3 regions of the Streptomyces sp. NPDC018026 genome follow, and region 2 is predicted to be linked to each of the others. Evidence: riboswitches for the same ligand, from Rfam matches in the RefSeq annotation. Region 2 holds a riboswitch; each other region holds the start of a gene.
The links. A riboswitch is a leader RNA that binds a small molecule or an ion and turns the genes downstream of it on or off. The one in region 2 is predicted to bind cobalamin.
Positions count from the first base shown of each region.

Region 1: another riboswitch for cobalamin. It lies ahead of ACH4D3_RS37080 (cobalamin biosynthesis protein); the one in region 2 lies ahead of ACH4D3_RS01090 (energy-coupling factor ABC transporter permease).
Region 3: another riboswitch for cobalamin. It lies ahead of ACH4D3_RS21170 (ribonucleoside-diphosphate reductase subunit alpha); the one in region 2 lies ahead of ACH4D3_RS01090 (energy-coupling factor ABC transporter permease).

Region 1 is NZ_JBIRFY010000019.1:72,055-76,800, forward strand. It holds gene pitH (low-affinity phosphate transporter PitH) at 162-1,433, shown strand; gene ACH4D3_RS37075 (hypothetical protein) at 1,468-1,689, shown strand; cobalamin riboswitch at 1,830-1,983, shown strand; gene ACH4D3_RS37080 (cobalamin biosynthesis protein) at 2,088-3,074, shown strand; gene ACH4D3_RS37085 (cobyric acid synthase) at 3,071-4,579, shown strand; gene cobN (cobaltochelatase subunit CobN) at 4,576-4,746, shown strand, end outside.
Region 2 is NZ_JBIRFY010000001.1:263,610-268,355, forward strand. It holds gene ACH4D3_RS01075 (ATP-binding cassette domain-containing protein) at 24-839, opposite strand; gene cbiQ (cobalt ECF transporter T component CbiQ) at 911-1,660, opposite strand; gene ACH4D3_RS01085 (energy-coupling factor ABC transporter substrate-binding protein) at 1,661-2,017, opposite strand; gene ACH4D3_RS01090 (energy-coupling factor ABC transporter permease) at 2,014-2,718, opposite strand; cobalamin riboswitch at 2,748-2,933, opposite strand; gene ACH4D3_RS01095 (potassium channel family protein) at 2,985-3,464, opposite strand; gene ACH4D3_RS01100 (chloride channel protein) at 3,563-4,746, opposite strand, start outside.
Region 3 is NZ_JBIRFY010000006.1:321,693-326,438, forward strand. It holds gene ACH4D3_RS21155 (DUF3311 domain-containing protein) at 1-5, shown strand, start outside; gene mctP (monocarboxylate uptake permease MctP) at 2-1,612, shown strand; gene ACH4D3_RS21165 (GNAT family N-acetyltransferase) at 1,685-2,191, shown strand; cobalamin riboswitch at 2,253-2,414, shown strand; gene ACH4D3_RS21170 (ribonucleoside-diphosphate reductase subunit alpha) at 2,542-4,746, shown strand, end outside.

The DNA.
Region 1 (4,746 bases), on a different contig from region 2:
TGATCCTGCCAGGGACGTCTCCGGAGAGCACCGGAGCGGGCACGCAGAGGGAGGCGGCGACACCGCTTCCGGTCACCGTGGCGCCCTGCCCAGTTCATCTTCCGTTCACCCTGGTTACCTACGTTCGTCGCGCCAACGACCTCGAACGATTGCCTGGGTAAATGGAAAGCTTCTCGCTGATCCTCGCGATTGTGGTGGTAACCGCACTCGCGTTTGATTTCACGAACGGTTTCCACGACACCGCGAACGCGATGGCGACGACCATTTCGACCGGTGCGCTCAAGCCCAAGGTGGCGGTGGCGATGTCCGCCGTCCTCAACCTTGTAGGCGCCTTCCTCTCGGTGGAGGTCGCCAACACGATCTCCAAGGGTCTCGTCGACGAGACCGGCATCCGTCCCGAGGTCATCTTCGCCGCCCTGGTCGGCGCGATCCTCTGGAACCTCCTGACCTGGCTGGTCGGGCTCCCGTCCAGCTCTTCGCACGCCCTGATGGGCGGCCTGATCGGTGCCGCCGTCGCCTCGGCCGGCATCGGCGCGGTCAACGGCGACGTGCTCGTCACCAAGGTGCTCCTCCCCGCGATCGCCGCCCCGATCGTGGCCGGCCTCGCGGCGATGCTCGCGTCCCGGATGACGTACTCGCTGGGCCGCAAGGCCGACGGCAGGGCCGCCGCGAAGGGCTACCGGGCCGGGCAGATCGCCTCCGCCGGTCTGGTCTCGCTGGCCCACGGCACCAACGACGCCCAGAAGACCATGGGCATCATCACCCTCGCCCTGATCGCCGGCGGCTCGCTCGCCCCCGACTCCGACCCGCCCGTGTGGGTCATCCTGGGCGCCGGTCTGGCCATCGCGCTCGGCACCTACCTGGGCGGCTGGCGCATCATCCGCACCATGGGCAAGGGCCTGACCGACCTCCAGCCGCAGCAGGGCTTCGCCGCCCAGACCAGTGCCGCCACGGTCATCCTGGCCTCGTCCCACCTCGGTTTCTCGCTGTCCACCACGCACTCGGTCTCCGGTGCGGTGATGGGCGCGGGCCTCGGCCGCAAGGGCGGCGTGGTCCGCTGGTCCACGGCCACCCGGATGTTCGTCGCCTGGGGCCTGACGCTGCCCGCCGCGGCGCTGGTCGCCGCGCTCGCCGAGTGGGTCTGCCGGGCCGGCGACTGGGGCACGGGTCTCGTCGCGGTGTTCCTGATCGCCTCCAGCTTCGCGATCTGGCGGATCTCCCGCCGCGAGGTCGTCGACCACACCAACGTCGTCGACGGCGACCCGGTGGCCGCCGAGGGGCCGGGGCAGCCCGAGCCCGCCGGTGTGGTCACCACGGCGATGGCCGCCGTGTCGCCGCCCCCGACGGGCGTGACCGAGGAACTGGCGGCCACCGTCCCCGCCCCGGCCACCACGCCCGACCCCAAGGCCCCGTCGGCCGCCACCACCGTCTGAACCCGCCTGCCGGGTACGAAGGAAGCGAACCCCCATGAGCATCGACTGGGCAGCCCTCGGCTCCGTCTTCGGCGTCAGCCTCGTGGCCACGGTGGCCCTGGTGGGCCTGTTCACCCTCGGCATCGTCGGCCTCTCCCGCCAGGAGCGGGCCGCCGCCCAGGGCGGCTCCGCGGCCCTCGCGGTCACCGGCGCGTACGCGTGCTTCGCGGCCTGCACGGCGGCGGTGGCGTACGGGATCTATCTGATCGTCGCCTGAGCGTCGCCCGGCGCACGGGCGCACGCCCCCGGGGCGGGGCGCGGGACGGACTCGAACCGTTCCGCGCCCCGCCTCTTCGCGTGCCGGCGCACACCACTCGGGTGTGGGCCTTCGCACACTCCCCCGTCGCAGGTCAACGCCAGGTTGACGGGTGTTCGCGGGCCGTGGTGGACTTCCGGAGCCATCTACGGCGGCAGAAGAGGAAGCCCGGTGCGAATCCGGCGCGGTCCCGCCACTGTGACCGGGGACAGGATCCCCGGGAGCCAGGAACTCTCGCCGCCGTGCTCTTCGAACCAGGGCGCGGACACCCTGAGTGAGGACCTATCGCCATGCGCGGCTGCCGTTCCGGGCTCACCAGCGACACGCTTCGACTTCCCCTTCCCACGGCCGGTTGAGCCGTGCGTGCCGGACGCGTCTTCGCGTACGGCGCCGCCGCCGGCCTCCTCGGTGACCTCCTCCTCGGCGATCCTCGCCGCGGACACCCGGTCGCCGCGTTCGGCCGTGCCGCGGGCGCCGTGGAACAGGTGCTGTGGCGGGACCACCGGGGCTGGGGCGCCCTGCACACCGTCGTGTGCGCCGGCGGCGCCGCCGTCCTCGGCTCGGCCGCCGCGCACGCCGTACGCCGCTCCCCCGCCGCCTCCGTCGCGCTGACCGCCGCGGCCACCTGGTCGGTCGTCGGCGGCACCTCGCTGGCCCGCGAGGCCACCGCGATCGGCCGCGCCCTGGAGGCCGGGGACGTCGAGGCGGCGCGGGCGCGGCTGCCGCACCTGTGCGGGCGGGACCCGCAGGCGCTGGACGCCGACGGGATCGCCCGGGCCGTCGTGGAGTCCGTCGCCGAGAACACCTCCGACGCGGTCGTGGGCGCCCTGGTGTGGGGCGCGGTGGCCGGGGTGCCCGGACTGCTCGGCTTCCGGGCCGTCAACACCCTGGACGCGATGGTCGGCCACAAGTCGCCCCGCCACCGCCGCTACGGCTGGGCCTCGGCCCGCCTCGACGACCTCGCGGGCTGGCCCGGTGCCCGCCTCACCGCCGTACTGACCACCGTGGCGGGCGGCGACCCGCGCGGCGCCCTGCGGGCCTGGCGCGCGGACGCCGCACAGCACCCGAGCCCCAACGCGGGACCCGTGGAGGCCTCCTTCGCGGGCGCCCTGGGCGTACGCCTCGGCGGGACGCTCTCCTACGGCGGGCGGGTCGAGCACCGGCCCGTGCTCAACGGGGCGACGGGACGCACCGTACGGGCGGCCGGTTCCGCCGACATCGACCGGGCGGTACGGCTGTCCCGGCGCGTGGGCTGGCTGGCGCTGGGCGTGTGCGCGGGCGCGCGGCTGCTCGCGCGCCGGGCCGTCTCGAAGAACCCGGGTGTCACGAAGGGACGTACGTCATGAACGGTGGCCTCCTCGTCGCCGGTACCACCTCCGACGCCGGCAAGAGCGTCGTCACCGCCGGGATCTGCCGCTGGCTGGTGCGCCAGGGCGTCAAGGTGGCGCCCTTCAAGGCGCAGAACATGTCGCTCAACTCCTTCGTGACCCGGGACGGCGCCGAGATCGGGCGGGCGCAGGCCATGCAGGCCCAGGCCTGCCGGGTGGAGCCGACCGCGCACATGAACCCCGTGCTGCTCAAGCCCGGCGGGGAGCGCAGCAGCCAGGTCGTGCTGCTCGGCAGGCCCGTGGGCGAGATGACCGCCCGCGGCTATCACGGCGGGCGCCAGGAGCGGTTGCTCGGCACGGTGCTGGACTCACTGGCCGAACTCCGCTCCTCCTACGACGCGGTGATCTGCGAGGGCGCGGGCAGCCCGGCCGAGATCAACCTGCGCCGCACCGACATCGTGAACATGGGGATCGCGCGGGGCGCCGGACTCCCCGTCCTCGTCGTCGGCGACATCGACCGCGGCGGCGTCTTCGCCTCCTTCTTCGGCACGGTGGCGCTGCTGGCACCCGAGGACCAGGCACTGGTCGCCGGGTTCCTGGTGAACAAGTTCCGCGGCGACGTGTCGTTGCTGGAGCCGGGTCTGGAGATGCTGCACGGGCTCACCGGGCGCCGGACGTACGGTGTGCTGCCGTTCCGGCACGGGCTCGGCATCGACGAGGAGGACGGACTGCGGGTCTCCCTGCGCGGGACCGTGCGGGAGTCGGTCGTCGCCCCGCCGGTCGGCGAGGACGTGCTGCGGGTCGCCGTCTGCGCGGTCCCGCTGATGTCCAACTTCACGGACGTGGACGCGCTGGCCGCCGAACCCGGTGTCGTGGTGCGGTTCGTGGACCGGCCGGAGGAGCTGTCCGACGCGGATCTCGTCGTCGTGCCCGGGACACGGGGCACGGTCCGGGCCCTGGAGTGGCTGCGGGAGCGGGGGCTCGCGGACGCGATCGTCCGCAGGGTCGCCGAGGAGCGGCCGGTGCTCGGGATCTGCGGCGGCTTCCAGCTCCTCGGCGAGCGCATCGAGGACGAGGTCGAGTCGCGCGCCGGGCACGTGAACGGGCTCGGACTGCTCCCCGTGCGGGTGCGGTTCGCCCGCGAGAAGACCCTCACCCGGCCGGTGGGCGAGGCCCTCGGCGAGCACGTCGAGGGGTACGAGATCCACCACGGGGTCGCCGAAGTCGCAGGAGGCGAACCCTTCTTGGACGGCTGCCGGGTCGGCCGGACCTGGGGCACGCACTGGCACGGCTCGCTGGAGTCGGACGGCTTCCGGCGGGCGTTCCTGCGCGAGGTGGCCGCCGCCGCGGGCCGCCGCTTCGTGCCCGCCCCCGACACCTCGTTCGCCGCGCTGCGCGAGGAGCAGCTCGACCGGCTCGGCGACCTGATCGAACACCACGCGGACACCGACGCGCTGTGGCGGCTCATCGAGTCCGGCGCGCCGCAAGGACTGCCCTTCATCCCACCGGGAGCGCCCGCATGAGCACAGTGCTGTTGTTGTCGACCGCCGACACGGACCTGCTGGCGGCCCGCGCGTCGGACGCCGCCTACCTGATCGGCAACCCGACCCGCGTCGACGTACAGGAGGAGTTGCCGGGCCTGGTCGAGAACGCGGACCTCGCCGTCGTACGCCTGCTCGGCGGCAAGCGC
Region 2 (4,746 bases):
GCACCCCGGCCGCCCCCGCTTGGTCAGTCGGCCAGCGCCGCCAGCTCCTCCGCCGTCCGCGGGCCCGTCGCCGCGTCCGCCAGCAGTCCCCGCGCCCGCAGCAGCCCGGCCGCCGCGACACCCCAGGGGAGCCGCAGCCCGGCCTGCCGCAGCAGGTCGGTGCGGGCCAGCGTCGCGGCGGCCGGGCCGGTGCGCACACCGTCCGGGGTGAGCAGGGCGGCGTCGTCGGACCAGCGCAGGGCGAGGTCGACGTCGTGGGTGGCCATCACCACGGTGGTGCCGCCCGCGCGCAGCCGGTCCAGGGTGGCGAGCAGCCGCTCCTGCCCGTCCGGGTCGAGACCTGCGGTCGGCTCGTCGAGGATCAGCACCCGGGGCCGCATCGCGACCGCCCCCGCGATCGCGGTCCGCTTGCGCTGCCCGTACGACAGCAGGTGCGTGGGCCGCTCGGCCAGCGCCGCGATGTCCAGCGCGGCGAGCGCCTCCCCGACCCGGGAGCGCACCTCCGCGTCGGGCAGCCCCAGGTTCAGCGGACCGAAGGACACGTCCTGGCCGACCGAGGCCGCGAAGAGCTGGTCGTCCGGGTCCTGGACCACCAACTGCACGGTGGTCCGCAGCCGGGTCAGCCCCTTGCGGTCGTAGGTCACCGGCTCCCCGCCGACCGTCAACGTCCCCGCGCGCGGCCTCAGCCCGCCGCTGAGCAGCCGCATCAGCGTCGTCTTGCCGCTGCCGTTGCGGCCCAGCAGCGCCAGCGCCCGCCCCTCGCGCACCGCGAAGTCCAGGCCCGCCAGCACGTCCGGGCCCTCCTCGTACGCGAACGACGCGCCCCGCAGGGCGACCAGGTCCGGGGCCGGGTCCGAGGCCGGGTCCGAGGCCGGGTCCGAGGCCGGGTCGGGTGACCGCACCGGTTCGCTCACGACAGGGGTCCTTCCAGTACGAGGGTGAGGGCGGCGAGCGCCGCCAGCAGCGCGACGCTCGCCGCCGTGAACGGCACCGACACGCGGGCCTCGGGCACCAGCACGCGCAGGGTGCCGTCGTAACCGCGCCCGGCGAGCCCGGTCTGCAGCCGGGCCGCCCGGTCGAAGGCCCGCACGAAGGCGGTGGCGCCGAGCCCGCCGAGCGAACGCCAGGCCGCCGCCCGCGTGGTGTGGCCCAGCCGCGCGGCCTGCGCCTGCCGGATCCGGCGCACCGAGTCCAGCAGCAGGAAACTCATCCGGTACGTCACCAGCGCCACGTCCACGACCGGCGCGGGCACCCCGGCCCGTACCAGGCGCGGCAGCAGGTCGGACATCGGCGTGGTGAACGCGAACAGCAGCACCCCGAGCGAGGCCGCCGAGGTGCGCAGCAGCAGCCCGCCCGCGCGCACCGCACCGCCGTCGGCCGCCGTCAGGAACCCGTCCGGGCCCCCGACCTGCACCAGCAGCGGCAGCGCACCCGTCACGCAGAAGCCCAGCGGCACCCGGTAGGCCCGCCACAGCCGGCGCCCGGGCACGCCCGCCGGGCCGAGCAGCACCGCCAGCGCCGTCACCAGCACCAGCGCCGCGCCCGGCCAGGGCGGCAGCGAGATCGCGAGCACGGTCAGGCCGAGACCGAGCACGGCCTTGTCCACGGGATGGCGGCGGCGCCAGCGACTGGCGTGCGCCGCCGCGTCGATCGGCAGCACTCAGTCCCCTTCGGGGGTGTTCCCCGGTGCCGCCGTGGCCCCGGAAGCCGCCAGCGCCCGCTCCTCGCCCTGCCGTCGGCCCCGGCGCAGGCCGAAGTAGTACGCCAGCACGCCCGCGCCGAGCGCGGCCTGCAGGGCGAACAGCGCCGACTCGACCTCACCGGACGGCGGTTCGTACAGCGGGGAGAACCACGGTTCGTAGTCCGGTTCGATCTCGGTGATCGCCGTCTCCGCCTCCGCGTCGGACCCGGCGAACGGCTCCTCTTTGTGGTCGCCGAGCCCCAGCACGAGCGGCAGCACCGCCAGCGCGGCCACGGCGAGCAGCAGCAGGGTGTTGATCTTCGCGTTACGGCTCATCGGGCCACCGCCCCGGACTTGGCGCCCGCGCTGGCCGTCTTCGTCAGCAGCACGCCCAGCCGTGTCAGTTCGCCCTTGCTGGACTGCACGAGCAGCCGCATCACGATCACCGTGAGCAGACCCTCGCTCACCGCGAGCGGAATCTGCGTCACGGCGAAGATCGAGCCGAACTTGCCGAGCGCGCCCAGGAACCCGCTGCTCGGGTCCGGGAAGGCCAGCGCCAGCTGCACGCTGGTCACGCAGTACGTGGACAGGTCGGCGACGAACGCGCCGACGAACACCGCGACCATCAGCGGCACGTGCCAGCGGCGCAGCAGCCGGTAGCCGCCGTACCCGGCCCAGGGACCGGCGATCGCCATCGAGAAGACGTTGGCGCCGAGCGTGGTCAGCCCGCCGTGGGCGAGCAGCAGCGCCTGGAAGAGCAGCGTGATGGTGCCGAGCACCGCCATGATCGGCGGCCGGAACAGGATCGCGCCCAGACCGGTGCCGGTCGGATGGGAGCAACTCCCGGTGACGGACGGCAGTTTCAGGGCCGACAGGACGAACGTGAAGGCTCCGGAGGCCCCGAGGAGCAGTGTGCTCTCCGGGTGCTCCCTGACCTCACGGGTGAGTGACCGGACTCCGTGGACGACGAACGGCGCGGACGCGACACCCCAGGCGATCGCGTGCGCCGGTGGCAGAAAGCCCTCGGCTATGTGCATGGCTCAGCAGACCCTCTCCAGCACCTCGTGGATGGACGACGCGCCTTGGCCGGTCTCCTGGCTTACGGGTACCACCGCCCGTGCTCCGCCTTCCCGGATCACAAGGATCCAGTGGCTGCCCCTTAGGGCCGGAGCCGGACTTCCCGATTCACAGTGGCGAGGGCCGCACCGGCATCACACCGGATTTCCCGTTCACCAAGGCGTGGCGACAGTAGTGCTCCCACGGGGGCGGACACAAGCAGGCCTCGGACCCCGCGGCACCCCTGTCAGCGCGAACGGCCCCGCTCCGGACGCCGGACCACCATGTCCCGCATCCGGGTGGTCAGCGCGGTCGCGGCGGCCGTCAGGAAGACGAAGCTGTAGGTGATCTGCAGGATCGTCACGACCCGCGCGGCCTGGCCGCGCGGGGTGATGTCCCCGTACCCGACGGTCGCGAGCGTCACCACGGTGAAGTACAGCGCGTCGATCCGGGTGTGCAGTCCGCTGAACTGGCCAGGCGACTTGGCGAGGGCGTAGTACGTGGCCGAGAAGACGTGCACGGACAGGACGATCAGCAGCGAGATGACCACCCCGGGCCGGCGGTCCGGACGGTCGAGGAGAACGTGCCGGATCTGCCGCAGCAGCAGTAGGGCGACGAGGGTCAGCAGCAGGGCGAACAGCACCCAGCTCAGCACCGGCCGCTGCGGCCCCAGGTGGTCGAGGGGGAGCAGGAAGTACGCCACGACCACGGCGGCCGCGATCCCCACCCGTACGAGCCAGGGCCGGACCGCTGCCCAGCCGGTCCGGGAACGCGGACGAGGGCGCGGACGAGGGCGAGGGCGCGGGTGTGCGGTCCGGCGGTCCCTCACCGTGCCGCTCCCGCCGTCGGCGCCCCACCCGGTTCCGGCCGGGTGCGGCGCACCAGCTGGGCCACGACGAACGCGACGACCGAGGCCATGACGATCAGCGGCATCTGGTCGTGGGCGTCCCGGCCCATCAGCAGCACCGCCAGGACCGAGCTGGCCAGCGGCAGCCCCGTCACCGCGGCCGCCGCGGCGGCGATGCCGAGGGCGAGGGCCGGGGTGGCGCCGAAGCCGGGCAGCCCGGAGCAGGCCAGGGCCGTCGCCGCGCCCAGCAGGACGGCCGGGAAGATCGGGCCGCCGCGCAGCGCGCCCAGCGCGATGCCCCAGGCCAGCCCCTTGCAGGCGACCAGCGCGACCAGCGCCCCCACGGACCAGGCGTGCGGGTGCGCGGCGAGCTGGGCGAGGGTGGCCTGGCCGGACAGCGCCGCCTCGGCCGGGGAACGGCCGGTGATCAGCGCGTACGCGGCGACACAGCCGCCGACCGCGGCGGCGCAGGCGACGGTGCGGGCGGCCGTGCGGTGCCCGGTCCAGGTGACGGTGCGGCGGCCCAGCGCGCGGGCCAGCGTCACCAGTACGGCGATCAGGGCCGCGGTGGGCAGGCCCCACAGGAAGTCACCCGCGTCCGGATTGGCCTGCGGCGGCAGGTCGGGCAGGCTCAGCGCGCCGATCTCCAGCCCCGTCCACTGCCCGAAGCCGGTGAAGACCAGGGCGCCGGCCGCGCTGGCCAGCAGGCAGGGCAGCAGCAGGGCGACCAGCTGGGTGCCGGCCAGCCCCGCCCCCTCGATGAGCAGCACCGCCGCCGCGATCGGACCGCCGAGGATGGTGGAGATCGCGGCGGTGGAGCCGGCCGTCGCGAGGATCGCGCTCGCCCGTTGATCGCCGCCCGCGCCCGCCCGCCGCAGCGCCAACAGGGCGAGCCCGCTGCCGACGGCCATGAGCGGGGCCTCGGGACCCAGCACCACGCCGAGCGGCAACGTGGCCAGCGCGGCCAGCACCGCGCCGGGCAGCGCCCGGGGGCCGACGGGCGCGCCGCCCAGGCCGTTCACCGGCAGATGGCCGCCGCCGCCCGGCATCCGGGTCACGATCGGCGCCAGGATCAGTCCGGCGAGCACCAGCGCGGGCAGCGGCCACCACCACGGCGGGGTGTCGTATCCGGCCGCCTCGGGCAGCGACGTCCACACCCAGT
Region 3 (4,746 bases), on a different contig from region 2:
AGTGAACGACGGCGTGAACGGCGTCGCACTCGCCGTCTTCATCTTCTTCTTCGTCCTCGTCACCGCCATGGGCTTCCTGGCCGCCCGCTGGCGCAAGGCCGAGAACGAGCACAGCCTCGACGAGTGGGGCCTCGGCGGCCGCTCGTTCGGCACCTGGGTCACCTGGTTCCTGCTGGGCGGCGACCTGTACACCGCGTACACCTTCGTGGCCGTCCCGGCGGCGATCTACGCGGCGGGCGCGGCCGGCTTCTTCGCGGTGCCGTACACGATCCTGGTCTACCCGCTGATCTTCACCTTCCTGCCCCGCCTGTGGTCGGTCTCGCACAAGCACGGGTACGTGACGACCTCGGACTTCGTACGCGGCCGGTTCGGCTCCAAGGGTCTGTCGCTGGCGGTCGCCGTCACCGGCATCCTGGCGACCATGCCGTACATCGCGCTCCAGCTGGTCGGTATCCAGGCCGTCCTGGACGTGATGGGCGTCGGCGGCGGCGAGGACACCAACTGGTTCGTCAAGGACCTGCCGCTGCTGATCGCCTTCGGTGTGCTGGCGGCGTACACCTACTCGTCGGGACTGCGCGCGCCCGCGCTGATCGCGTTCGTGAAGGACACGCTGATCTACATCGTCATCGCGGTGGCGATCATCTACATCCCGATCAAGCTGGGCGGCTTCGACGACATCTTCGCCTCGGCGAGCGACAAGTTCACCGCGTCGGGCAAGGGTGGAGTGGTGCCCGACTCGGGGGGCCAGTGGACGTACGCGACGCTGGCGCTCGGCTCGGCCCTGGCGCTGTTCATGTACCCGCACTCGATCACCGCGACGCTGTCCTCGCGCAGCCGTAACGTGATCCGCCGCAACACCACGATCCTGCCGCTGTACTCGCTGATGCTGGGTCTGCTCGCGCTGCTCGGCTTCATGGCGATCGCGGCCGGGGTCAAGGTGGACAACGGCCAGCTGGCGATCCCGCAGCTGTTCGAGAACATGTTCCCGGACTGGTTCGCGGGCGTGGCGTTCGCGGCGATCGGCATCGGCGCCCTGGTCCCGGCGGCGATCATGTCGATCGCGGCCGCGAACCTCTTCACCCGCAACATCTACAAGGACTTCATCAAGCCGGACGCCACGCCGCAGCAGGAGACCAAGGTCTCCAAGCTGGTGTCGCTCCTGGTGAAGGTGGGCGCGCTGATCTTCGTCCTGGGCATGGACAAGACCGTCGCGATCAACTTCCAGCTGCTGGGCGGCATCTGGATCCTGCAGACCTTCCCGGCCCTGGTCGGCGGCCTGTTCACCCGCTGGTTCCACCGCTGGGCGCTGCTCGGCGGCTGGGCGGTCGGCATGGTCTACGGCACGGTCGCCGCCTACGGTGTCGCCTCGCCGACGCAGAAGCACTTCGGCGGCTCCTCCGACGAGATCCCCGGCATCGGCGAGATCGGCTACATCGGCCTCACCGCCTTCGTGCTGAACGTGCTGGTCACCGTGGTCCTCACCTTCGTCCTGAGGGCGGTCAAGGCGCCCGACGGCGTCGACGAGACCAAGCCGAGCGACTACACGGCGGACGCCGGCGACCCGGGCGTCCAGGTGGAACTGCCGCCGGCCACGGCGGGCAGCTCGCACTGATCCCCAGTTCGAGGCGGGCCGCCGGAGAAATCCGGCGGCCCGTTGTCGTACCCGTGGGGCACACTCGGCGTCATGGACTTCGTGATCCGGCGGGCGACGGCCGAGGAGTACGACACCCTCGGCGAGATCACCGCGCAGGCCTACCTGCGCGACGGCCTCCTCGACTTCGGGGAGAGCGACTCCTACCTGGTCGAGCTGCGGAACGTGGCCAAGCGCGCCGCCGCCGCGGAGGTGCTGGTCGCCGCGGCGGACGGCCGGGTGCTCGGCGGCGTGACCTTCGTGCCGTCCGGCGGTCCCATGGCGGACATCGCACGCCCCGGCGAGGCCGAGATACGCATGCTCGCCGTCGCCCGCGAGGCACGCGGCCGCGGGGCGGGCGAGGCCCTGGTGCGGGCCTGCGCCGACCGGGCCCGGGCCGTCGAGGGCTGCCGGAGCGTCGTGCTGTCGACCCAGGCCAGCATGCGCACCGCCCACCGCCTCTACGAGCGCCTGGGCTTCGTCCGCACGCCCGACCGCGACTGGAACCCCCTGCCGGAGCTGGACGACATCATGCTGCTCGCCTACGCACTGACGCTCTGACCCAGCTGCGGCACCCCGCCACAACACCCCGTCGGGACACAACATCTGGGGGTGCTCGCGTCACCGGGCACAAGATGTATGCTCGTGCTCGCTGTCGCCGCAGGGGAATCCGGTGCGAATCCGGAACTGTCCCGCAACGGTGTACTTGCGTGCATCCGTACGTCTTCACACGTGCGCGCACGCCTGTCCAGTCCGAGGACCTGCCGACGGTGCGCCCGGCCGCCCTGGCCCGGGTGCCATGACGTCCGGGCCTCGTGGAGTGGGCCGGTGGACGCGACGCCGCGTGCGCTCGTGAGCTGCCTCCTGCCCTCCCTCCGCCGGGCCTCGTGCCGAGCGAGGGAGTGCTCCACGTGACCATCGCGCCAGCCGATCCGGCTTCAGCGACCCCGGTGACGGCGACCGGGGAACCCGACGGACCCGGTGCCGCCCTGCTGCGGACCCTGACCGGGCTGACCGCCGACCTCCCCGGCGCCGACCCCGGCCGGGTGGCCGCCGCCGCACTGCGCGGCCGGTCCGCCCGCGCCGACGAGGCCGAGCTGCGCGAGCTGGCCACCGAGGCCGCCGCCGGTCTGATCTCCGAGGACCCGGTCTACTCCCGGCTGGCCGCCCGCCTGCTGACCATCGGCATCCGCGCCGAGGCCGCCTCCCAGGGCGTCGTCACCTTCACCGACTCCGTCGCCACCGGCCACCGCGAGGGCCTGATCGCCGACCGCACCGCCGCCTTCGTACGGCTGCACGCGGGCCGCCTGGACGCGCTGGTCGACCAGGACGCCGACGACCGCTTCGGCTACTTCGGCCTGCGTACGCTCTACAGCCGCTACCTGCTCCGGCATCCGATCACCCGCAAGGCCGTCGAGACTCCCCAGCACTTCCTGCTGCGGGTCGCCGCCGGACTCGCCGAGGACGACACGGTCCGCGCCGTGGACGAGGTCGCGGCCCTGTACGGCCTGATGAGCCGCCTGGACTACCTGCCCTCCTCCCCCACCCTCTTCAACTCCGGCACCCGGCACGCCCAGATGTCGTCCTGCTACCTCCTGGACTCCCCCAAGGACGAGCTGGACTCCCTCTACGACCGCCTGCACCAGGTCGCCCGCCTGTCCAAGCACGCCGGCGGCATCGGCATCGCCTACTCCCGCGTCCGCGCCCGGGGTTCGCTGATCCGCGGCACCAACGGGCACTCCAACGGCATCGTCCCGTTCCTGAAGACGCTGGACGCCTCGGTGGCGGCCGTGAACCAGGGCGGCCGGCGCAAGGGCGCGGCGGCGGTCTACCTGGAGACCTGGCACGCGGACGTCGAGGAGTTCCTGGAGCTGCGGGACAACACCGGCGAGGACGCCCGCCGTACGCACAACCTGAACCTCGCGCACTGGATCCCGGACGAGTTCATGCGCCGGGTGGACGCCGACGGGACCTGGTCGCTGTTCTCCCCCGCCGACGTGCCGGAGCTGACGGACCTGTGGGGCGAGGAGTTCGACGCGGCCTACCGCAGGGCGGAGGAGGCGGGGCTCGCCCGCCGGACGCTGCCCGCCCGGGAGCTGTACGGCCGCATGATGCGCACCCTCGCGCAGACCGGCAACGGCTGGATGACCTTCAAGGACACCGCCAACCGCACGGCCAACCAGACCGCGGTCCCCGGCCACGTCGTCCACTCCTCCAACCTCTGCACGGAGATCCTGGAGGTCACCGACGACGGGGAGACGGCGGTCTGCAACCTGGGCTCGGTCAACCTGGGCGCCTTCGTCGACCCCGCGAAGGGCGACATGGACTGGGAGCGCCTGGACACCACCGTCCGCACCGCGGTCACCTTCCTGGACCGGGTCGTCGACATCAACTTCTACCCGACCGAGCAGGCGGGCCGCTCCAACGCCCGCTGGCGCCCGGTCGGCCTCGGCGCGATGGGCCTCCAGGACGTCTTCTTCCAGCTCCGGCTGCCCTTCGACTCCCCCGGGGCGAAGGCCCTGTCCACCCGCATCGCCGAGCGGATCATGCTCGCCGCGTACGAGACCTCCGCCGACCTCGCCGAGCGGGGCGGCCCGCTGCCGGCCTGGGAGAAGACCCGCACGGCCCGGGGGGTGCTGCACCCGGACCACTACGGCGTCGAGCCCGCCTGGCCGGAGCGCTGGGCCGCGCTGCGCGAGCGCATGGCGACGACCGGGCTGCGCAACTCCCTGCTGCTGGCCATCGCGCCGACCGCGACCATCGCCTCCATCGCCGGTGTCTACGAGTGCATCGAGCCGCAGGTGTCCAACCTGTTCAAGCGCGAGACGCTGTCGGGCGAGTTCCTCCAGGTCAACTCCTACCTGGTGGACGACCTCAAGCGGCTCGGCGTGTGGGACGCCCGCACCCGTGAGGCGCTGCGCGAGGCCAACGGCTCGGTGCAGGGCTTCAGCTGGATTCCCGAGGACGTGCGGGCGCTGTACCGCACCGCCTGGGAGATCCCGCAGCGCGGCCTGATCGACATGGCCGCCGCCCGCACCCCGTACCTCGACCAGGCCCAGTCGCTGAACCTGTTCCTGGAGACGCCGACCATCGGGAAGCTCTCCTCGATGTACGCG